Regions from separate parts of the Bradyrhizobium sp. ORS 278 genome, predicted to be linked through region 1. Evidence: predicted binding sites of a transcription regulator. Region 1 holds the regulator's gene; each other region holds the start of a gene.
The links. The regulator LexA, encoded in region 1, represses DNA repair genes until DNA is damaged. The targets are predictions, from matches to a motif close to TGTTCNNNNTGTGTTCNG.
Positions count from the first base shown of each region.

Region 2: a site for LexA is predicted at 2,103-2,120, ahead of recA (recombinase RecA). Genes of this name have one in related genera too.
Region 3: a site for LexA is predicted at 1,965-1,982, ahead of BRADO_RS01065 (YifB family Mg chelatase-like AAA ATPase). Genes of this name have one in related genera too.
Region 4: a site for LexA is predicted at 3,612-3,629, ahead of BRADO_RS09475 (PA0069 family radical SAM protein). Genes of this name have one in related genera too.

Region 1 is NC_009445.1:4,311,477-4,316,994, reverse strand. Features, by position in the region: gene BRADO_RS19215 (glutamine--tRNA ligase/YqeY domain fusion protein) at 1-131, shown strand, start outside; gene BRADO_RS19210 (hypothetical protein) at 148-360, opposite strand; gene BRADO_RS19205 (ComEC/Rec2 family competence protein) at 504-2,795, shown strand; gene BRADO_RS19200 (hypothetical protein) at 2,967-3,407, opposite strand; gene lexA (transcriptional repressor LexA) at 3,708-4,406, opposite strand; gene glp (gephyrin-like molybdotransferase Glp) at 4,627-5,518, opposite strand, start outside.
Region 2 is NC_009445.1:5,182,645-5,188,162, forward strand. Features, by position in the region: gene gcvP (aminomethyl-transferring glycine dehydrogenase) at 1-758, shown strand, start outside; gene recA (recombinase RecA) at 923-2,011, opposite strand; gene BRADO_RS23170 (hypothetical protein) at 2,455-2,748, shown strand; gene BRADO_RS23175 (hypothetical protein) at 3,941-4,180, shown strand; gene BRADO_RS35490 (hypothetical protein) at 4,340-4,513, shown strand; gene BRADO_RS23180 (hypothetical protein) at 4,531-4,776, opposite strand; gene BRADO_RS23185 (hypothetical protein) at 4,878-5,180, opposite strand; gene BRADO_RS23190 (PaaI family thioesterase) at 5,449-5,518, shown strand, end outside.
Region 3 is NC_009445.1:231,239-236,756, reverse strand. Features, by position in the region: gene BRADO_RS01075 (outer membrane lipoprotein carrier protein LolA) at 1-715, shown strand, start outside; gene BRADO_RS01070 (DUF2336 domain-containing protein) at 740-1,801, opposite strand; gene BRADO_RS01065 (YifB family Mg chelatase-like AAA ATPase) at 2,028-3,566, shown strand; gene BRADO_RS01060 (hypothetical protein) at 3,671-4,150, shown strand; gene BRADO_RS01055 (ATP-binding protein) at 4,288-5,518, shown strand, end outside.
Region 4 is NC_009445.1:2,140,705-2,146,222, forward strand. Features, by position in the region: gene BRADO_RS09460 (helix-turn-helix domain-containing GNAT family N-acetyltransferase) at 1-244, opposite strand, end outside; gene BRADO_RS09465 (glycosyl transferase) at 311-883, opposite strand; gene BRADO_RS09470 (phosphoketolase) at 1,045-3,459, opposite strand; gene BRADO_RS09475 (PA0069 family radical SAM protein) at 3,651-4,826, shown strand; gene BRADO_RS09480 (ribonuclease HII) at 5,087-5,518, shown strand, end outside.

The DNA.
Region 1 (5,518 bases):
CGGATGCGCCTGTTCAGTTCGAGCGCCAGGGCTACTTCGTGCGCGATCCGGACTCGACGCCCGACAGGCTGGTGTTCAACCGCACCATCGGCCTGCGCGACACCTTCGCGAAGGAGGTCGCGAAAGGGTAGTCCGGCGGATCCGGCCTCAGCCGATCGCGTCCTGTCCGGCATCCGTAAGCGTCGGCACGCCGTCGCTGAGCGCGACGAGGCCGCGCTCGGTCAGCAGCGCGAGATCGTCATCCGACACGGGTGACAGGGTGAGCCGGTTCGCCTTGATATCCCGCAGCGTCCAGCGCAGGTGGATGGCCTTTTCGAGAGCCAGGTCGGCGAGCGGGTCGTCAATGTTGTGGGCGTCCATACCCCGATAATCCTTTGCAATGCGAAAAGTTCCAGCGGAGCTGCGTGTGCAGAATGCCAGGATTCGCGTTCCGTTCTGCTAGGCGGGCCCGCGCAGCCTCAGGTAGCCTCCACGGTCAGTGCGGATAGCGGGTGGTGTGGGCGATGGCGGGGCCGGAGCAGCCGCCGGGGTGGCGTCACGGGATCGCGGGCGTGATGGCCGAGGTCTGGCCGCCGCGCGGCGCGCTGGCCGGCGGCTGGCCCGCAATCGGCTCCGGCATCGGATCGTCCCTTGGTGTCAGGCTTAAGAGCTGGGCGCGCGACGAGGCCGGGGCAGGGCGGCTGCTGCCCTGGGTTCCCGTCGCGTTCGGCGCCGGCATCGCGCTGTATTTCTCTGCCGATCACGAGCCGTTGCTGTGGGTGAGCGTGGCCCTGGCGCTCGCGCTGGGCGCGGCCGCTGTGCTCATGCGCCGGCACCCGTTGTTTCCGGCGGCGGTGATGATCGCAGCCACGGCGTCCGGCTTTGCCGTCGCCACCGTGAAGACGGCACTGGTGGCGCATCCGCTGCTGGCGCGACCGCTGTATTCCGTCTCGCTCTCCGGCTTCGTCGAGGCGCGCGATATCCGCGAGCGCAGCGACCGCATCGTTTTGCGCGTGACGTCAATGGAGAGTCAGCGCAGCAGCGTGGCTCTTGCGCGCGTCCGGCTCGCGGTGCGCAAGGGCGCCGCGCCCGATGTCGGCAGCTTCGTGCAGCTGAAGGCACGCCTGTTGCCGCCGCTCGCGCCGGTGCGTCCCGGGTCCTACGACTTTGCCCGCGACATGTTCTTCCAGGGCATCGGCGCCTCCGGCTTCGTGATGGGCGCCATCACCGTCGTGACGCCGCCGCAGGCGGCCGGCGTCGGCCTGCGCTATGCGGCGGCGATGCAGGACCTGCGCGATGTGATCGACGCCCGCATCCGCGCGCGCCTTGCGGGCGACGAGCGCGCGATTGCGACTGCGCTTCTGACTGGCCGACGCGACGCCGTCACGCCCGACGTCAACGACGCGATGTTCATCTCCGGCCTCGGCCATGTGCTGTCGATCTCCGGTTATCACATGGCCGTCGTCGCCGGCGTCGTGTTCTTCGCCGTGCGCGCGCTGCTCGCGCTGATCCCGGGCCTGACCGTCAGCCATCCGATCAAGAAATGGGCGGCCGCCGCGGCTTTGGCGGCCGCCGCGTTCTATCTGTTGCTGTCGGGCGCCGAGGTCGCGACGCAGAGATCCTTCTTCATGACGGCGGTGGTGCTCATCGCCGTCATGGTCGACCGCCGCGCCGTCACCTTCCGCACGCTCGCTGTGGCCGCCATGATCGTGCTGATCGCCGCTCCGGAGGCGCTGGTGCATCCGAGCTTTCAGATGTCGTTCGCGGCCACCCTCGGCCTCGTCGCGCTGGTACAGTTCGGCCTGCCCAAACTGTTCGCGACGCCGGATTCCTCGACCGCGCAGCGCGTCGCGCTGTGGGGCGGCCGCGAGCTCTCGATGCTGCTCCTGGCCTCGCTGATCGCCGGCCTCGCCACCACGCCCTATGCCGCATTCCACTTTCATCGCATCACGCCCTACGGCCTGCTCGCCAACCTCGCGGCGATGCCGGTGGTCTCGGCGGTGGTGATGCCCGCCGGGCTGCTCGGCCTGCTGTTTGCGCCGTTCGGGCTCGATGGCTTGTGGTGGACCGTGATGGGCTGGGGCATCGACTGGATGATCGCCGTGACGCGCTGGGTCGCCGCGCTGCCGGGCGCGGTCGGGCGCATCACGGCCTTCGGCATCGGCCCGCTGATCGTGTCGAGTTTCGGCCTCGTCCTGATCGGCCTGCTCAGGACGCCGCTGCGCTGGTCCGGCGCGGCGGTGCTCGCCATCGCGGCCGCATGGGCCGCCGCGACGCCGCAGCCCGACATTCTCGTCTCCGGCGATGGCCGCGCGGTCGCGGTGCGCGGCCGCGACGGGCTTCTGCATGTGATGCGCAACGGCAAGGACGTGTTCGTCACCCGCGAGTGGCTCGCCGCCGATGCCGATGCGCGGCTGCCGGCCGATTCCTCGCTCGGCCATGGCGTGTCCTGCGACGATTCGGGCTGCGTCCTGGCGCTGGCCGATGGCCGCCTCGTTGCGCTCACCCTGCGCGCGGATGCGCTCGCCGATGATTGCGCCCGTGCGGCGCTGGTGGTGACGGCGCGCGCCGCGCCATCATCCTGCGCGGCCGCTGTCGTCGACCGCCCGCGCCTGCAGCAGCAGGGCGCGTTGATGCTGGTCGCGCGCGACAAGGGATTCGCCGTCGTGCCCGTGCGGGCCGACGGCACCGACCGCCCGTGGTGGCCGGCGCCCGCTGAGGCCGGGGAGTTCGAGACCACGTTGACTCCGCGCACGCCGGGACCGCGAGCGCAGGATGCGACACCGCCGGAGACGGAGCAGGGCGGAGACGACTAATTAGTCCGGACGAGCCGGTTCAGATCGGTCGCTTCAAGCCGATACGCATGGCATCCAACTGGCATCTGGAACAGCGGAGACGCTGCAATCCGCAGGCCGGCCTTGGCTGGTCCGGGATTGCAGCGCCTGGAGGCGATCCGATGCGAGGACGCGAGGGCTCGATCCGATGCGTCAGGTAATGCTGATGCGGCGGATCGGTGTCGGCTGTTGCGCCGGCGTCTCCGTTGCGATCTCGGGGCGGCGCTCGCCGGGCTGCTTGCTGACCGGCAGTTGCAGCACGGTAACCCGCTGGCCTTCGCAGAGCTGCGTCACCAGCACATGACGGCCGTCGGCGAACTCGATCGCGTCGTGATGACGATCAGGGATGTGCTTCTCGATGGTGTTGAACTTGGCGACGCGCTCCCGAATGGTCCGCGTCCACAGCCAGCGGCTGTCGTAGCGGACGTCCTCGGCGAAGGCGAGCTCGGTGCCAGGGAGCATGCACACCGCAACGGTCGGCTCGCTTTCGAGCGCGAAGCCGCGGGTCGCGGTGCCGCGGAACGTCGTCGAGATCAGCGTCTCGCCGACTTTGGCGGGACGGGAGGCAACGGCATGGAGGCTGTAGTCACACATCGGATCGCTCCTCGTTCAGAGATAGCCGACCCGCGCTCCCCCCGGACAGGCGCAGGCCTCTATCAGAGTGGACATCGGAGAGATGTTAGCGCGCGCTTCGCGGCATTTCTGCGCTGATCTTCGCCGCGTGCAGCCGCTGACGATCACAAGCGTTTGAGCGTGCCGCGCTGCACATCATGAGGTGCGCTCGCGCGTGACTTGTTTTTGAGCGGCGCACGCAGCGTGTCGTCGCGCCGCCGATCGATTGAGCAGCCCGTGCTGCGATCGCGATGCATCACCGCGACCGCGGAGCACGCGCAATCAGTACTTGCGATAGAGTCCGACCAGCTTGCCCTGGATCTTGACCCGGTTGGGCGGCAGGATGCGCACCTCATAGGCGGTGTTGGCCGGCTCCAGCGCGATCGAGGCGCCGCGGCGGCGGAAGCGCTTCAAGGTCGCCTCCTCGTCGTCGATCAGCGCCACGACGATGTCGCCGGTGTCCGCGGTCTCGTTGCGCTGGATCAGCGCCATGTCGCCATCGAGGATGCCGGCATCGACCATCGAATCGCCGCGCACCTCGAGCGCGTAGTGATCGCCATTGCCGAGCATGTCGGCCGGCACGCTGATGGTGTGGCTGCGGGTCTGCAGCGCCTCGATCGGCGTGCCCGCGGCAATTCGGCCCATCACCGGCACCGCTACCGGACGCTCGCCATCCTCCAGCGCCGGCGTCGAGGTGCGGACCTTGCCGAGATTGCCTTCGATCACCGACGGCGTGAAGCCGCGGCGATTGCCGGCCGCCTGAGACAGCTCAGGCAGCTTGATCACCTCGATGGCGCGGGCGCGGTTCGGCAGCCGGCGGATGAAGCCGCGCTCCTCCAGCGCCGTGATCAGACGATGGATGCCGGACTTCGAACGCAGGTCGAGCGCATCCTTCATCTCGTCGAAGGACGGCGGCACGCCGGCTTCCTTCAGCCGCTCGTTGATGAACCGCAGAAGTTCGTACTGTTTGCGCGTCAGCATCTCGACCTTGTCCCCGGTTTGATGTCGTTCGAGTCCCGCACGATGCTCCCAAGACCAGTGATGCTCCCAAGACCAGTGTCGAAGAGCGAACGGGACTCGGACGATCGCATTCGCCCGCAACATACTAAAAACAAATCATGAACGAACACTATATGTTCGATGTGTGTTCCGCAATCCTAAAAATAGGGTGAACAGACCGGGCTTTGCCGGGGAAATTGGCTCAAAGCGGCAGGCGGAGGATCTCGCAGGGGCTTCCGGCTGCAGCCTTCGGCGCGAACGCCGGACGGATGACCAGCGCCTGCGACAGCGCGAGATTCCCGAGCAGCGACGAGTCCTGCTGCGTCACCGGCGTCGCGACCAGCACGCCGTCCGCGCGGATGTCGAGCTGTGCGCGCAAATAATCCTCGCGCGAATCATTGGCCCCGAGCTCGCGGCCGAGCAGGGCGGTCTCGCGCGGCAGCTGCGCCTCGCGACCGAGCAGGCTGCGAATCAGTGGCACCAGAAACAGCACGGCGCAGACGTAGGATGACACCGGATTGCCCGGCAGGCCGATCACGCGCATGCCGCCGAGACGGCCATGCATCATCGGCTTGCCCGGCCGCATCGCGATCTTCCAGAACGCCATTTCGACGCCCTCGGCGTCGAGCGCCTGCTTGACCAGGTCGTGATCGCCGACCGAGGCGCCCCCGGTCGTCACCAGGATATCGGCCTCCGCATCGCGCGACCGGCGGATCCCGGCGACCGTGGCCTCCAGCGTATCTGCGGCGATGCCGAGGTCGATCGGCTGGGCGCCCTCGCTGCGCATCAGCGCGCGCAGGCCGTAGCCGTTCGAATAGACGATCTGGCCAGGGCCGGGCGTCGAGCCCGGCATCACCAGCTCGTCGCCGGTCGCGAGCAGAGCAACCTTGGGCCGGCGCCGTACCGGCAACGTCGGATAATTCATGCTGGCCGCGAGCGACAGGTCGCGGTCGCTGAGCCGGCGGCCGGCCTTCAGCAGCACCATGCCCTCATGGAAGTCGACGCCCGCGGGCCGGATGTGGCGGCCCTTGATCGCCGGCTCATTGATCACGACGTGGCTGCCGTCCGCCGTCGTGTCCTCCTGGATCACGACC
Region 2 (5,518 bases), 870 kb from region 1:
TCCCGCATGGCGGCGGCGGCCCGGGCATGGGCCCGATCGGCGTCAAGGCGCATCTGGCGCCGTTCCTGCCCGGTCATCCTGCGACCGATGGCAAGACCGCGCATCCGGTCGGGCCGGTCTCAGCCGCGCCCTACGGCTCGGCCTCGATCCTGACCATCTCCTACATCTACATGCTGCTGATGGGCGGCGAGGGCCTGACGCGCGCCACCGAGATCGCGATCCTCAACGCCAACTACGTCGCGGCGCGGCTCGATGCGCATTTCCCGGTGCTCTACCGCAACGAGCGTGGCCGCATCGCGCATGAATGCATTATCGATCCCAGGCTGCTGAAGCAGACCAGCGGCGTCACCGTCGACGACATCGCCAAGCGGCTGATCGACTACGGCTTCCATGCGCCGACCATGAGCTTCCCGGTCGCCGGCACCTTGATGATCGAGCCGACCGAGTCGGAATCCAAGGCCGAACTCGACCGCTTCTGCGACGCCATGATCGCGATCCGCAAGGAGATCGCCGAGGTCGAGCAGGGCCGCTTCACCATCGAGGCCTCGCCGCTGCGCCATGCGCCGCACACGGTGCACGACATCGCCGATGACGAATGGAGCCGCGCCTATCGCCGCAGCGAGGGCTGCTTCCCGGCGGGCAGCTCGCGCACCGACAAATATTGGTGCCCGGTCGGCCGCGTCGACAACGTCTATGGCGACCGTAACCTGGTGTGCTCGTGCCCGCCGGTCGAGGACTACGCGCAGGCTGCGGAGTGAGACCGCCGGCTCTCAAGGTCGCTTGAAAATCGGAAGCCGGGTGCATCACACCCGGCTTTCAGTTTGCTGAAAAGATCCGTCCCGCAGTCGCTCCAACGAAAACGGGCGCCGCAGTCAACCGACCGGCGCCCGCTCCGCTTTGGCTTTCGGATCGCCCGCGAGCCCTACTCCTCCGCCGGCTCCTCTCCGTCGGCGTCGCGCTCGGCGGCGCCGGCCAGGATCTGCTCGGCGATCAGGCCGGAATTCTGGCGAATGGCCGCCTCGATCTTGGCGGTCATGTCGGGGTTCGCCTTCAGGAACGATTTCGAATTCTCACGCCCCTGCCCGAGCCGCTGGCTGTCATAAGAGAACCAGGCACCCGACTTCTCGACGATCCCGGCCTTGACGCCGAGATCGAGGATCTCGCCCATCTTGGACACGCCCTCGCCATACATGATGTCGAACTCGACCTGCTTGAACGGCGGCGCCAGCTTGTTCTTGACGACCTTGACGCGGGTGGTGTTGCCGATCACCTCGTCGCGCTCCTTGATCGCGCCGATGCGGCGGATGTCGAGGCGCACCGAAGCATAGAACTTCAGCGCGTTGCCGCCCGTGGTGGTCTCGGGCGAGCCGTACATCACGCCGATCTTCATGCGGATCTGGTTGATGAAGATGACCATCGTGTTGGACTTGTTGATCGAGGCCGTCAGCTTGCGCAGCGCCTGGCTCATCAATCGCGCCTGCAGGCCGGGCAGCGACTCGCCCATCTCACCCTCGAGCTCGGCCTTCGGGACCAGCGCCGCCACCGAGTCGACGACCAGCACGTCAACGGCACCGGAGCGGACCAGCGTGTCGCAGATCTCCAGCGCCTGCTCGCCGGTGTCCGGCTGCGAGATCAGGAGCTCATCGATGTTGACCCCCAGCTTGCGCGCATAGACCGGATCGAGCGCATGCTCGGCATCGATGAACGCGCAGATGCCGCCCTTCTTCTGCGCCTCCGCCACTGTATGCAGTGCCAGCGTCGTCTTGCCCGACGATTCAGGCCCGTAGATCTCGACGATGCGCCCCTTCGGCAGGCCGCCGATCCCCAGCGCGATGTCCAGCCCGAGAGAGCCCGTCGACACTGTCTCGACGTCCATCGAGCGGTCGTTCTTGCCGAGCTTCATCACCGAGCCCTTGCCGAACTGACGCTCGATCTGGGACAGCGCTGCCGAGAGCGCCTTACTCTTATCCATGGAGGAACCTTCGACGATACGCAGGGCGGTGGCGGACATTGGCGCTCCTTATGGCGGGGATTCGCGGGATGGACAAATGGTTAACGAGGGCGGGCAACAATCTTGAGGTGAATGTACCTGATCTGTTCTTTGTTCGCAATATGTTCTTTCGCCCATTGGCGACTTCAGAACCTCCGGCTGTCGATGCAGATCTCGGTGGCCGACGAGGCCCCACGAGCAGCCGCGCCACCCTCAGAAAACTCGCGAAGTCACGGATCGCGAGCGCCGCGGGATGACAGACAATGGTGCGGATGGCGCTGCAGCTCTTTCCTCGAATGCGACGACTCGGCCTCTACCAGAAATTGTAGATGCGCCGGACGCTTGCCACGCCTTTCCCGTCGTGTATCCGGAGAGAGCGATCCGCTGCTCGCGAGAACCTCATGACACCTCACTCGAATCACGCCGTCACCCTGTGGCGCCCCGTCGGGCCGTAGGAAATCGCCTTGATCCAGGCGACGGGCATGCGCGCGTTTCCGCCGCGCCTGCCCGAACAGCCGATCTTCTATCCGGTTCTCACCGAGGACTACGCGGTGAAGATCGCGCGCGACTGGAACGTGCCGGCCAGTGGCAGCGGTCATGTCCTGCGCTTTCAAGTCCGAAGAGAGTTCATCGACCGCTATGAGGTCCGCGAGGCCGGCGGCCGCGATCATCGCGAGTACTGGATTCCGAGCGAGGACCTCGCGGAGTTCAACGCGGCCATCGTCGGCACCATCGCGCTCGTCAAAAGTTTTCCATGAAACAACCGGACTTCCGCTGACGTCCGAACACCGCACGCCCGTGGTTCTCCTGAGAGGAACGAAGTTCCTGCGCGCCTTCTGCTTTTGTTCGGCTCATCGATTGAGCAGGCGCTTGAATTTGGTGCAGCTTCGGACCGCACCAGTCGGTTCCATCTTTGATCTACGTCGAGTTGAGTTTGCTGTGAGTTCAACGCCAGACCGTTGCCGGGACTCTTCTTGTCAGGCGAGGATGTCGAGGATTGAACTCCTGTTTGCTGCGACGACACGAGATCATGGCATGGCCGGTTTCACCTCCTCTATCGCCGCAGGAGCAAGCCGTCACCTGCAGCAGAGGATGATGGACGACATGTGACCCGAAGGGCGCGGCCAATCCGATGTGTTCGGATGTCGGCAGCGATGTCATCCCAACTGCGCGCGACAACCGTTTCTTTCGCAAAAGGAGCTGTTGGAACTGAGCTCATGCATCTCGAGTAGCGGTCTTACATTCGAGCACAACAATCGTTGTCATAAACTTTTGGTTGTGGTAGCAAAACACGTATTGAACATGACAGCGAATTTTAAATGGCCCCGGATTTGTTTGTTCGTGTTCGATTTCGTGCGGCGCATGTCGAACAGTTTACTCGTTCGATAGCGTTGTTTTGTCCTTCCAGGTATCCGGAGGGAGCATCTGCGATACCACCGGCAGGCTCGTCGAACGTCGGCGCACGGCCCTGAAACCATCCGCGCCAAAGAAAGCCTTGGACCCAGGTCAGGTCCAAGGCTTTTGACGCTGGGCGAGCACTGGCGACGCCTACCGCGTCGCAATCGCGCCGGCGCGGACCTCCGATCTACGCTAGGCGCGCTTCGCCGTTCTAAGTGCCGAACTCGGCAACCTTGATTTGACGCAAGGCGCGCATGCCAGTGCGCGAGTAAGTTGATCACGTCACTGCCGAACTGCCCTGGTCGGGAAGCTGCGACGCTGACCTCGAGCCTCGGATCAGCGATCCGAGGCTCACGCGTCGGCCGCATATGTGTCGGCGCACTGCTGAAAATGCCGCGTCTTTGATGGCGGCCAACTAACAGCGGCCCTTTATCGAGCGCCGCGAGCGACCGTATTTTACCGGAATTGATCCAAGCGGCGTTTGCGCCTCCATTTGCGTTGCGTACATCAAACCCAGCGGCCTGGGGCGGTCAGGGCTCACCGGTTTTGGCAATGCCGCTCTATTTCTTTCGTATCCGTAACGGCCACTTCTCAGGCGCGTCCGAGTATGGGACTGAATGCGCCGATCGCAATGCAGCGTGGAAAGAGATGACCACGGTCTGCGCCGACATGGCCAGCAGCATCTCGCGCAAGCTCGCCGAAAACTCTGAGTGGCAGATGGAGTTGCTCGACGAGACCCGGCAACCGGTGTTTCGCATCCGGATCGTCGCTGAGTCGCTGGATCAGGCCTGACACCAGCTTGCCCCCACATCCCTCGCCGATTCTGGATTGCGCTCCCGCCATCCGGCAATCCCGGCTTGCCGAGATGGGTGCGACTGCCTGTCATTTCGGCATGCGTACTTGATCCAGATCAAGTAGCCAGTTCCAATCCTGCCTGAAACTTAAATCTGTATGGGTAATCTGATCTTCAAATGTCCGCGAACCGGCATGAACGTGCAGCATTGGCTTGAAGAGCCGAAGCCGGGCGATCCCGCATGCGCCTATGAAACGGTCGTGTGCAAGGCCTGTACGCGGCTTCACTTCATCAACCGCGACACCCGCAAACTGCTCGGCGAGAGGGAGTGAGCGGCTGACCGCACGGATCAGTCAGCGCTCGGGAGTCGCCGCATCGTGAACTCGATCGCGCCGTCGGGAAGCTCGCGCCAGCTTTCGACCGCGCTCATATAGCCAGCCTTGGGATAGCGGGTCAGATAATCGCGGGCCTTGGCGCGCGCCTCTTCCCGAGGCAGCGTGAACGTGTCGCGCACGTAGCCATCATGCACACGGCTGTCTTCGTTCCGGCGCCGGGCCGCCATCCGGCTGGCAATGTCTCGCGGGCGCAACCCCATCGACGAACTCCAACGCGTTACACCCCGTCAATATAGACGAGGCCGCGCGGAATCCGAGTCATCATGCGGGCCGGACCGGGTTAAACGGCCTGCCCCGGGGATCAGTTGGTGCTGGCGCCCGTTTTGGGCTTCTTGGCCGCCGTGGTCTTGACCGGAGGCGTCGTCTTCGGCTGTTCCGCACTGCGCACATTGCCCCAGGGATCGGAACTGGCCTTGGCGTCCGGGATCTTGCGGATGGTTTCCTTGTAGGCCTTCTCGCGCTCGACTTCCGCCTCTTTTTCCTCGGGAGTCTTGGCTGGACCATCCGCGAGCAGGTTGACGTTCGGCATCTGGGCTCGCGCAGGCACGCCCCAGGCCCAGCTGGTCAGCAAGGCGACCGCCATCGTCACGATCAGCTTCTTCATCGGCTACTCCCCGGTATCCGTCGCCTTATACCATTGCCGTGCCAGGCGCCAAGGGTGGATCGGCGCGTCATCCGCCGTGTCTTGGCGTCGCGCTTCGATGATCTCGCGCCGTCGCGCCGGACTGTCACCCGAACGGCTTTCATCATAGGATTCGAACTCCGGCCTTTTCAAGCCGCAGGCCGGTGGCCATGGGATAGCTGCCCCATTCGGAGTGGCCCGGCTGACGCCCGCTAAGAGCATAAAGATACGGACTGGGAGGACCTCGCGCGTGCAGAACGACACCCCTGATTTCACCATCGACCAGGCGCGACGCATCCTCGACGACGTGTTTGCCCCCT
Region 3 (5,518 bases), 3.4 Mb from region 1:
CGCCCAGACCACGCCGGCGCCCAAGGCCGCCCAGAAGAGCGGCGGCCAGCTCAACGCCTCGGACCAGCAGCGCGGCCAGCCGCCCGCAACCGTTCAAACCACGCCGCCCAACCCGATCATCCCCGACCCCCGGCGCAACGTGCCGGCGAGCATCTTCACCTCGTTCGACGCCAACCAGAAGGCGGTCGCGGCCAAGGTCAGTGCCTATCTGTCGTCGCTGCAGACGCTGGTCGGGAATTTCGTCCAGGTCGGTCCCGACGGCAGCAAGACCAAGGGCGATTTCTACATCCAGAAGCCCGGAAAGGTGCGCTTCGAATACGAGCCGCCGACGCCGATCGACATCATCGCCGACGGCTCGTCGCTGGTGGTGCGCGACCGCAAGCTCGCCACTCAGGATGTCTATCCGCTGTCGCAGACGCCGCTGCGCTACCTGTTGTCCGACCGCATCGACCTGCTCAAGGACACCAACGTGATCGCGGTCACCGCGGACGAGCTCTACGTCACGATCACGATCGAGGAGAAGCAAGCGCTGATTGGCACCAGCCGGCTGATGCTGATGCTCGGCGCCAAGGACGGCCAGCTCAAGCAGTGGACCGTGACCGACCCGCAGGGCTACGACACCACGATCGCGGTCTATAATCTCGACACCACCAAGAAGCTCGATCCGGCGATGTTCAAGATCGACTTCACCAACTACGCGACGCCGCCGGGCTGAGCGACCGCTGCCTCGGCGCGCGGGTCAGCTCGTCTGCAGGCCGCGCACCTTCCACTGCGCCTCCGACAGCACGAGCTTCTCGAAGCGCTTGCGCGCCTCCTCGAAATCCTCGGCCGCGATCGCGTCGCACCCCGGACGCGCCTTCAGGATCATGCCGGTGGTCGCCCAGCTCAGCCGTGCCGCCTTGCAGGCCAGCAAGAGATCCATCATGCGGCTCTCGTCCAGCAGCGATTCGACCGTCTCGATCGGGATCACGCAAAGCAGCGCCAACGCCGCGATGACGGCGGGAAAATCGCCGGTGACGCAGAAGCGGTTGACGGCGGAGTCACCGAGCTTGCCGGTGCGGTTGAGCGCGGCAACCTCGGCCTTCACAGGCTCGTAGTCCCACATCGCCCGCATCGCCGCGGCGGCGGAGCGCGTCGGGGCGGCCTGCAGCGTAGCGCGGGTCGCCGGCGGCGCCGCCTTGATGAAGCGGGCGCGGGCGGCTTCGCTCGCCGCGGCGACAAAGGCGCGCGACAGCTTGGCCGGCAGATCGGTGCGCAGCGCGAGCTTCTCGGCGAGATCCTCGTCGCGCTCGGCGACCTTGAACAGGCTGCGATAGCTGTCCTCGGACAGTTTTGCGGTGAGATTCTGCGCCAGCGCCATGCGCACCGGCGGGAAGCCGCGCGCGATCAACTGCGCGGTGAGCGCGTCGCCGATGCCCCGGCGGCTGGCGACCGCCACCAGATGCGCCGGGCTCGAAGCGCGGATGAACTCGGCGAGGTCGCGCTCGGTCAGCACCGCCGCCTTGGCCAGCACCGGCCCGGCAACCCGTAATTCGGGATGCACCGCCAGCAGCCGCACAGTCGCGTAAGGCGCGCGCTCGACAACGGCGAGCGCCGTGCTCAGCTCTGCCAGCACCTCGGTCGCGACCTGCGGCATCAGCCGGGCGAACATCTGATCGTAAAGATCGAGCTGCTCGTCGGCGGCGGGCCGCGGGCCGGCGAGGAAGAGCGCCGTGGTCCGGCGCAACATTTCGGTGGCGAGCTCGGATACGGTCCGCGCCTCGCCCGCTTGCGTCTTGGCGGCAGCTGCCGGAAGGGGCATCGCAGATCTCTCTTTCACGGCGCCCGCCAGCTGTGGCGGAGCGCGGGTCCATGATCAATTTGCGAAAGAATGCGAGGGCCGGACTAAAGGGGCGTTAAGCCCGTTGGTGGGAACAGAGGTACAGCAAGCCGTCGTTAATGGAACGTCTCGGTGCCGGCGCTGATGTTCCTGGATTGTTCTTGCGCGCACCACTGGCTTCCGCTAGCCTCTCGATCGGGGGGCACCCATGGTTCAGCGCGTTTCCACTGTCGCGTTCGAGGGGATCGAGGCTCGCGCGGTCGACGTGCAGGTCCAGGTCGCGCCGGGATTGCCGGCGTTTGCGATCGTCGGGCTGCCGGACAAGGCCGTCTCCGAAGCGCGCGAGCGGGTGCGCTCGGCGCTGATCGCTTCGGGCCTCGCGCTGCCGGCGCGGCGCATCACCGTCAATCTGGCGCCGGCCGACGTGCCCAAGGAAGGCAGCCATTATGATCTGCCGATCGCGCTCGGGCTGATGGCCGCGATCGGCGCGATTCCGCCGGATGCGCTCAGCGGATTCACCGTGCTTGGCGAGCTCGGGCTCGACGGCTCGATCGCGCCGGTCGCAGGGGTCCTGCCGGCGGCAATCGGCGCCAATTCGCGTGAGGAAGGCTTGATCTGCCCGGCCGGCTGCGGCGCCGAGGCGGCGTGGGCCAGCCCCGATCTGCAGATCATCGCAGCGAATTCGCTGATCCAGATCGCCAATCACTTCAAGGGCACGCAGGTGCTGTCGCGGCCGCAGCCGAAAATCCAGGAAGCGCCGGCGAGCCTGCTCGACCTGCGCGACATCAAGGGTCAGGAGAGCGGCAAGCGCGCGCTGGAGATCGCCGCGGCAGGGGGTCACCATCTCCTGATGATCGGGTCGCCCGGCGCGGGCAAGTCGATGCTGGCGGCGAGGCTGCCATCGATCCTGCCGCCGCTGTCGCCGGCGGAGCTCTTGGAAGTCTCGATGATCGCATCCGTCGCCGGCGAGATCGACGGCGGCGCGCTCACCAACCGGCGGCCGTTCCGCAGCCCGCATCACTCCGCGAGCATGGCGGCGCTGACCGGCGGCGGCCTGCGGGCGCGGCCGGGCGAGATCTCGCTGGCGCATCACGGCGTGCTGTTTCTCGACGAGCTGCCGGAGTTCGATCCGCGCGTCTTGGATTCGCTGCGCCAGCCGCTGGAGAACGGCGAGGTCTCGATCTCGCGCGCCAACCACCGCGTCACCTACCCTGCCCGCTTCATGCTGGTCGCGGCGATGAATCCGTGCCGTTGCGGCAATGCGTTCGAGCCCGGCTATGCCTGCAAGCGCGGCCGCATCGACCGCTGCACGGCCGACTATCAGACCCGCATCTCCGGCCCGCTGATGGACCGCATCGATCTGCGCATCGAGGTGCCCGCCGTCAGCGCCGCCGACCTGATCCTGCCGCCGGCCAAGGAGGGCTCCGCCGAGGTCGCCGCCCGTGTCGCCGCCGCCCGCGACCGGCAGCGCGAACGCTACGTCAAGGCCGGTCTGCCGCACATCAGGACCAACGCCGAGGCGCCCGCCGCCGTGCTCGACGACATCGCCAAGCTCGACGCGCCGGGCCAGAAGCTGCTGCGCGAAGCCGCCGAAACGATGCGCCTGTCCGCCCGCGGCTATCATCGCGTGCTGCGCGTCGCGCGCACGCTGGCCGATCTCGACCATGCTGAGGCGATCGGCCGGCTGCATCTGGCGGAGGCGCTGTCATATCGGGCGCTCGCCGAGGACAATCGGCACGCCGCGTGACCTCAATGCCGTCCGCCTCAACGCTCTGGTAACGACTTCTCTTTACGCTCCGACAACCATAAGGCCGCGTTGTCATCATCAGGCCTGTCGTGTCGGTGCGTGTCATGTTGCGTTTCAAGGTCCTCGTGTCGGCCGTGCCGCTGATCGCAGCCGCGGTCTTTGCCAGAATCGAACTGGCGCCCTCCCCGCAGCCCTGCATTGCCGTCGGCGCTGACGGCGTCGCGCTTGGTGAGGCGCCGTATCATGCCGATCTTCATGTCGACTTCACCGAGGACCCGGCGCTGGCCACGGTCCGGGTCGCGTTGACCGACAGTCCCGATGCAGCGGATCTCGTCCTGGTCGACGATGCGCCCGGCAACGAGGATCGGGGCTGCGGCATGACCTCGGCCACGCAGGTCGTGGCAACGGCGGCCGATCCACATCCGGATGCGCCGCTGATCTATCTCATTCGTGACGACGCGGCCGATGGTCCCGCCGATTATCGCATCTATGTCCGCTCGAGCCGCGTGACCGCCGAGCAGGCCGCGGCATTGCTCGTGGCGGCTCGGAACCACCCGACATCGCCGGCCAATCCGGTGCTGTGAGCCGGGCTAACGCCCGGTTCACCATCTCTGCACCGCCAGGACGCGCCTGCATGAGCTTTGAAAGTCTCCGCAAGACCCGGCGCGGCATGATGCGCGGCGGCCAGGACATTGGGAATCGCAATCTCTGGGGAGGAACGATGGGACAGGGACTTCGCATCAGGTTGCATCTGCGCCGGTTCATGCGCCGTCATCAGCTCGTCTTCACCATCCTGCGCTCGCTGATGATCTTCTCCGCCGGTTTCGGCGGCGCCTACGGCTTCATCAAGGCCAGCATCTCCGAGCACTCCGGCTACAACCCGCATGCCTTCGCGATCGGCGCCAGCTTCCTGTTCGCGCTGGCCTGCGTCGGCCTCGCCACGCTCAGCATGCGGCTGCGCTTCGTCCATAAGAAGCTGCACAAGATCGCGCTCCACAACGAGGTGCTGGCGGACCGGAACTGGGAGCTGCAGGAAGCCGAGCAGCGCGCGCGCAATCTGTTCGAGCAGCAGGGCGATCTCATCGTCATGCGTGAGCAGGACGGCACCATCGTGTTCGTCAACGACGCCTATTGCCAGATGGCAGGCCTCGATCGCGAGAACCTGGTCGGCAGCAAATTCGCCTTCGCACTGATCGAGCAGGGCGACAGCGCCCTGGAGCCGAGCGGCACGCGCGTCCACGACCAGCGCATCGAGAGCGCGATCGGGCCGCGCTGGATCGCCTGGCGCGAGGCGCTGGTGCGCTCCGATGCCGGCCACCCGGCCGTGCTGCAATGTGTCGGCCGCGACGTGACCGACCGCACCGAGACCGAGCGGGCGCTGGCGGATGCGCGCGACCAGGCCAATGCGGCCAATCGGGCCAAGTCGCGCTTCCTGGCGATGGCCAGCCACGAGATCCGCACGCCGCTGAACGGAATCCTTGGCATGGGCGGGCTGCTGCTCGAGACGCCGCTGACGCCGGAGCAGACGACCTACGCCAAGGCGGTGCGCGCATCAGGCGAGGCGCTGATGTCGCTGATCAACGAGCTGCTCGATTATTCCAAGATCGAGGCCGGCAAGCTGGCGCTGGAGGCGCAGCCGTTCTCGCTTGCCGCGCTAATCGAGGAGATCACCGAGCTGCTCGCGCCGCGCGCGCAAGCCAAGCAGCTGGAAATCGCGGCCTACATGGACGAGCGGCTGCCGACCTGGGTGACCGGCGACGCCGCGCGCCTGCGCCAGGTGCTGCTCAATCTCGCCGGCAACGCCATCAAGTTCACGGCCAAGGGCGGCGTCGCTGTCATTGCCGAGCCCGGCATCTGGCCGAACGAGATCAGTTTTCAGGTGCGCGACACCGGCATCGGCATCGCCGCCGAGGCGCAGGAGCGGATCTTCCGCGAGTTCGAGCAGGCCGACG
Region 4 (5,518 bases), 2.2 Mb from region 1:
TCAGGCCCTTCTCGTCGAAGCTCTGGACGATGCGGCTGAGATAGCCGGCGTCGAGGCCGAGCGAAAGACCGATCTCCTTGGCCGACATCGGCTCCTGCTGCGCCAGCTCGTAGAGCACACGCGCCTCTGCCAGGGAGAACGGGCTGTCGAGCAGATGCTGATCGAGCGCGCCGAGCTTCCTCGTGTAGAAACGGTTGAAGGCGCGAACGGCGGCGACCTGGCTGTCGGACGGCAAGTTGGTCATGGCGTCGTCTCCAATATTTGCCATTGTCAATGAAATGATTGACTTTGGCAAGTATCGAGCGGGCGCTCAGACCATCACAATGCGACTGCGCAGCGTCGTGCGGGAGGAGCGCCCGAGCTGGCGAAGCAGCCGTGTCTCCGCCCGCTTGACGTCCGGCCGATAGCCGCCGACCTGCCGGTAGTGCTCCCTGGCGATCAGCAGACCCTGGTCGCCGAGCGGTCCCACCACCGCACGAGCGACCGAACGGAGGCGGTCCCGCAGGCTGACGACGGCATAGGGGGAGCGGGCGTAGCGGAACACGCCGGCGAGGGGCCGGCCCGCGGCCCCGACGCTCTGGACGAACTGCATGGTCTCGTCGATCCAGCCGGGATCGAGCACGGCGCCCGCCGGCAGAAACATCAGCCACGGCGCCCGCGCGCGGGCGGCGCCGGCGGCCAGGGCCGCGGCATGGGAGCCCTCGAACTTCAGGAAGTGGCAGCCGGCGACATCGGCGACGCGCTCGATCACGCTCGGATCCGCCGAGCGGTCGACGAGCAGCACTTCGGTGACGACGCCGGCCGCCGCACCCGGCACCAGCGCGGACAAGGTGGCCACGGCGGTCTGCTCGACCCCATCAGTCGGGATGATCACGCTCAGCATGAACCTGGCATCTTTGTTGGCAGTCCCTCCGGTTCCCTTGTTATCATCTTGTCATGGTCAAATCAGCCCGCTGCACTGCGGAATTTTGCAGCAGGCCCCGGGAACGCCGTTCGGGCAATGCACGATGGGTGAACTCGGCCTCGCCGGAACCTCCAGACGTGTCAATCCGCCGCCTGGGCCGGCGTCGTCCCGCCTGCGCTGTTTGGCCAGATCCAGTCGCGGACCTCCGGCATGTCCTCGCCATGCTCGCGCACGTAGCGCGCATGCGCGATCAGCGCGTCGCGGAAGCTCTGCTTCACCTGGGCGGCCGAGACGCTGAGCCCGGGCACGCGCTCGATCACCTCGATCGCGAGATGGAAACGATCGAGTTCGTTCAGCACGACCATGTCGAACGGCGTCGTTGTGGTGCCTTCCTCGATGAAGCCGCGCACATGCATGCCGGCATGGTTGGCGCGGCTGTAGGTCAGGCGATGGATCAGGTGCGGATAGCCGTGATAGGCGAAGATCACCGGCTTGCTGGTCGTGAACAGGCTGTCGAAGTCGCGGTCGCTGAGGCCATGCGGATGCTCGGTGTCGGGCTGCAGGGTCATGAGATCGACGACGTTGACGACGCGGATCCTCAAGTCTGGGAGCGCCCTGCGCAGCAGGTCGACCGCCGCCAGTGTCTCGATCGTCGGAATGTCGCCGGCGCAGGCCATCACGACATCCGGCTCCGCGCCGCCGCGCTCGGTGCCGGCCCACGGCCAGATGCCGATGCCGGCGTCGCAATGCACGGCCGCTTCCGGCATCGAGAGCCATTGCGGCGACGGCTGCTTGCCGGCGACGATGACGTTGATGCGATTGTAGGTGCGCAGGCAGTGGTCTGATATCCACAACAGCGTATTCGCATCGGGCGGAAAGTAGATGCGGACGATGTCGGCCTTCTTGTTGGCGACAAGGTCGACGAAGCCGGGGTCCTGGTGGCTGAAGCCGTTATGGTCCTGCCGCCACACATGCGAGGTGAGGAGATAATTCAGCGAGGCGATCGGTCGCCGCCATGGCAGATGGCGCGATACTTTCAGCCATTTGGCGTGCTGATTGAACATCGAATCGATGATGTGGATGAAGGCCTCGTAGCAGGAGAACACGCCATGGCGGCCCGTGAGCAGATAGCCTTCGAGCCAGCCCTGGCAGAGATGCTCGCTCAACACCTCCATGACACGGCCATTATGCGCGAGATGGACATCATAGGGCTCGATGCCTTCCATCCAGACTCGTTCGGTGACCTCGAACACTGCGTCGAGCCGGTTCGAGGCGGTCTCGTCCGGGCCCATGATGCGGAAGTTCTTATGATCCGCGTTCAGCGTGATCACCTCGCGCAGAAACTTGCCGAGCTCGCGCGTTGCCTCGGCGATGGTCTCGCCCGGTGAGCGCACCTCGACCGCAAAGGCGCGATAGTCCGGCAGCTTCAGCTCGCGCTTGAGCAGCCCGCCATTGGCATGCGGATTGGCGCCCATGCGCCGCCGGCCCTTGGGCGCGAGCGCCTGCAGCTCCGGCACGAGCCGGCCCTGCGCGTCGAACAGCGTCTCCGGCTGATAGCTCTTCATCCAGGCTTCGAGCAAAGCGAGATGCTCCGGCTTGCCGCGCGGATTGGCGATCGGGACCTGATGGGCGCGCCAGAAGCCTTCGACCTTGAGGCCGTCGACCTCCTTCGGTCCGGTCCAGCCCTTCGGGCTGCGCAGGATGATCATCGGCCAGCGCGGGCGCTGGATCGCCGCATCCGGCTGGCGCGCGTTCTGCCGGATCGAGCGGATGCTCGCGAGCGCCACGTCGAGCGCGTCCGCCATCTGCCGGTGCATCGCCTCGGGCTCGTCGCCTGCGACGAACAGCGGCGCGTAGCCGTAGCCCTCGAACAGGCACTTGATCTCGGCGTCGCCCATGCGGCCGAGCACGGTCGGGTTGGCGATCTTGTAGCCGTTGAGATGCAGGATCGGCAGCACCGCGCCGTCATGCGCCGGGTTCAGGAACTTGTTCGAATGCCAGGATGCGGCGAGCGGACCAGTCTCGGCTTCGCCGTCGCCGACGACGCAGGCGACGATCAGGTCGGGATTGTCGAACGCTGCGCCATAGGCATGGACCAGGGCGTAGCCGAGCTCGCCGCCTTCGTGGATCGAGCCCGGCGTCTCCGGCGCCGCGTGGCTCGGAATGCCGCCGGGGAAGGAGAACTGCCGGAACAGCTTGCGCAAGCCATCCACATCGCGCGTGATGTCCGGATAGAACTCGGTGTAGCTGCCTTCGAGATAGGTGTTGGCGACCATGCCCGGGCCGCCATGGCCTGGGCCGCAGACATAGATCACGTCGAGATCCTGGGCGGCGATGGCGCGGTTGAGGTGAGCGTAGATGAAGTTCAGCCCGGGCGTGGTGCCCCAATGGCCGAGCAGGCGCGGCTTGATGTGCTCGGGCTTCAGCGGCTCGCGCAGCAGCGGGTTGTCGAGCAAATAGATCTGGCCCACCGAGAGATAGTTGGCGGCGCGCCAGTAGCGGTCGAGCAGATCGAGATCGTCGGCTGGGCTGGTGGGGTGGGGAGAACTCTGCATGGGACCTCGCTTGCCTTCCGCTTCGCGCCTGCGGGAGCGTACAGGAGAGTAGCGCAGCACCATCCCGTTCCAGCGCGTCCTGAGGATAGAACGGGAATGTGATGGCTGACCTTGCGCGCGCTCAGATCCGCGTCTGAGCCTTCGTTCTATTTTATTCTTGTTATGTTCTCATTTTGTGCTATGTCTTGGCCATGAGCCGAGCATCTTCACATGCCCTCAAGCGCCCACCGGTCCAGGTGCCCTCCGAGCCGGTGGGCGCGCCTTCCTCAGGTCCTCAGGACCTTCCCGAACTCGCGGTTGCCATCGAACGGGGCCGGCGCCGCGGCCGGGGTGCACAATCCAATGCGAGCGGCCGCTACGAGGCGGAGGCTCGTGTTGTCTTCGACGACGGCTGGCAGAGCCTCGAGGAACTGCCGCCGTTCAAGACCACGGTCGCGACCGACACCTCGCGCAAGGTCATCACCCGCAACGACTCGCCGGACATCGGCTTTGATCGCTCGATCAATCCGTATCGGGGCTGCGAGCATGGCTGCGTCTACTGCTTCGCGCGGCCGACCCACGCCTTTCTCGGCCTGTCGCCGGGGCTCGATTTCGAATCCAAGCTGTTCGTGAAGCCCGACGCGCCGGCGCTCCTGGAGAAGGAGCTGGCGGCCAGCGGCTATGAGCCGCGGATGATCGCGATCGGCACCAACACTGATCCGTATCAGCCGATCGAGCGCGAGCGGAAGATCATGCGCGGCATCCTCGAGGTGCTGGAGAAGGTTGGCCATCCCGTCGGGATCGTGACCAAGTCGGCGCTGGTGATGCGTGATGCCGACATCCTGGCGCGGATGGCCAAGAAGAACTTGGCGAAGGTCGCGATATCAGTGACCACGCTGGATCCGAAGCTGGCGCGGACCATGGAGCCGCGGGCGTCGACGCCCTCGAAGCGACTTGAAGCATTGCAGGCGCTGTCGAAGGCCGGCATTCCAACGACGGTCATGGTGGCGCCGGTCATCCCGGCGCTCAACGACAGCGAGATCGAGCGCATCCTCGATGCCGCCGCCCATGCCGGCGTGAAGGAAGCCGCTTATGTCCTGCTGCGGCTGCCGCTGGAGGTGCGCGATCTGTTCCGCGAATGGCTGCTCGAGCATTATCCGGACCGCTACCGCCACGTCTTCACGCTCATCCGCGACATGCGCGGCGGCCGCGACTACGATTCGCAATGGGGAACGCGGATGAAGGGCACGGGGCCGATGGCCTGGATGATCGGCCGTCGGTTCGAGATCGCCTGCGAAAAGCTCGGGTTGAACAAGCGACGGACCAAGCTGACGACGGATCATTTCGTGCGGCCGAAGGGCGGCGGGCAGCAGTTGAGTTTATTCTAAGCGTCGAAGCGGGCGTCCACGATCTGCTTGCAGCGCAAGGGACGAAGCGATAGTTAGCCGGTGCCTGTCACTGGAGACTATCTGCATCTGGCGGTTGCGGTCGAAAACGCAGGAACTACCCGGTGGTTGGAAAGAGGGGCAAGCCGTCGAGCCGCCTGCCTCTACCAATCCCGCCGGGTCAAGGAGTATGGCCGGCGGGCCTTGAATAGCGGGGAATTGAGCGGGATCCCAGGTTGCGTCGGCGGCGACCGATCCGCAGGATGCCCGTCATGATTCGGAATCAGGCCAACAAGCCGGGCAGGGCGAAAGCGGCCACTGCCGCAAGGAAGAGCCCTCTGACGAAAAGTGCGGCCAAGCCGGCCGCGGCGAGCGGGGCTGGCGCCAAGCTCGGCAAGGGCGTCATTGCGGTGGCGCTGCCGAGCTTTCGGCGCGAGCGGGCGCTGCTCAAGCAGGGCATCTGGCCGGTCGCCGGCTGCGATGAGGCAGGCCGCGGTCCGCTCGCAGGCCCTGTGGTGGCGGCCGCCGTCATTCTCGATCCCAACCGCATCCCGAAAGGCCTCGACGATTCGAAGCGCCTGAGCGCCGAGCAGCGCGAGGCGCTGTTCGACAAGATCTGTAAGACTTCGGCGTTCGCTGTCGCGTACGCCTCGCCGACGCGAATCGATCGCGACAACATTCTGCGGGCGTCGCTG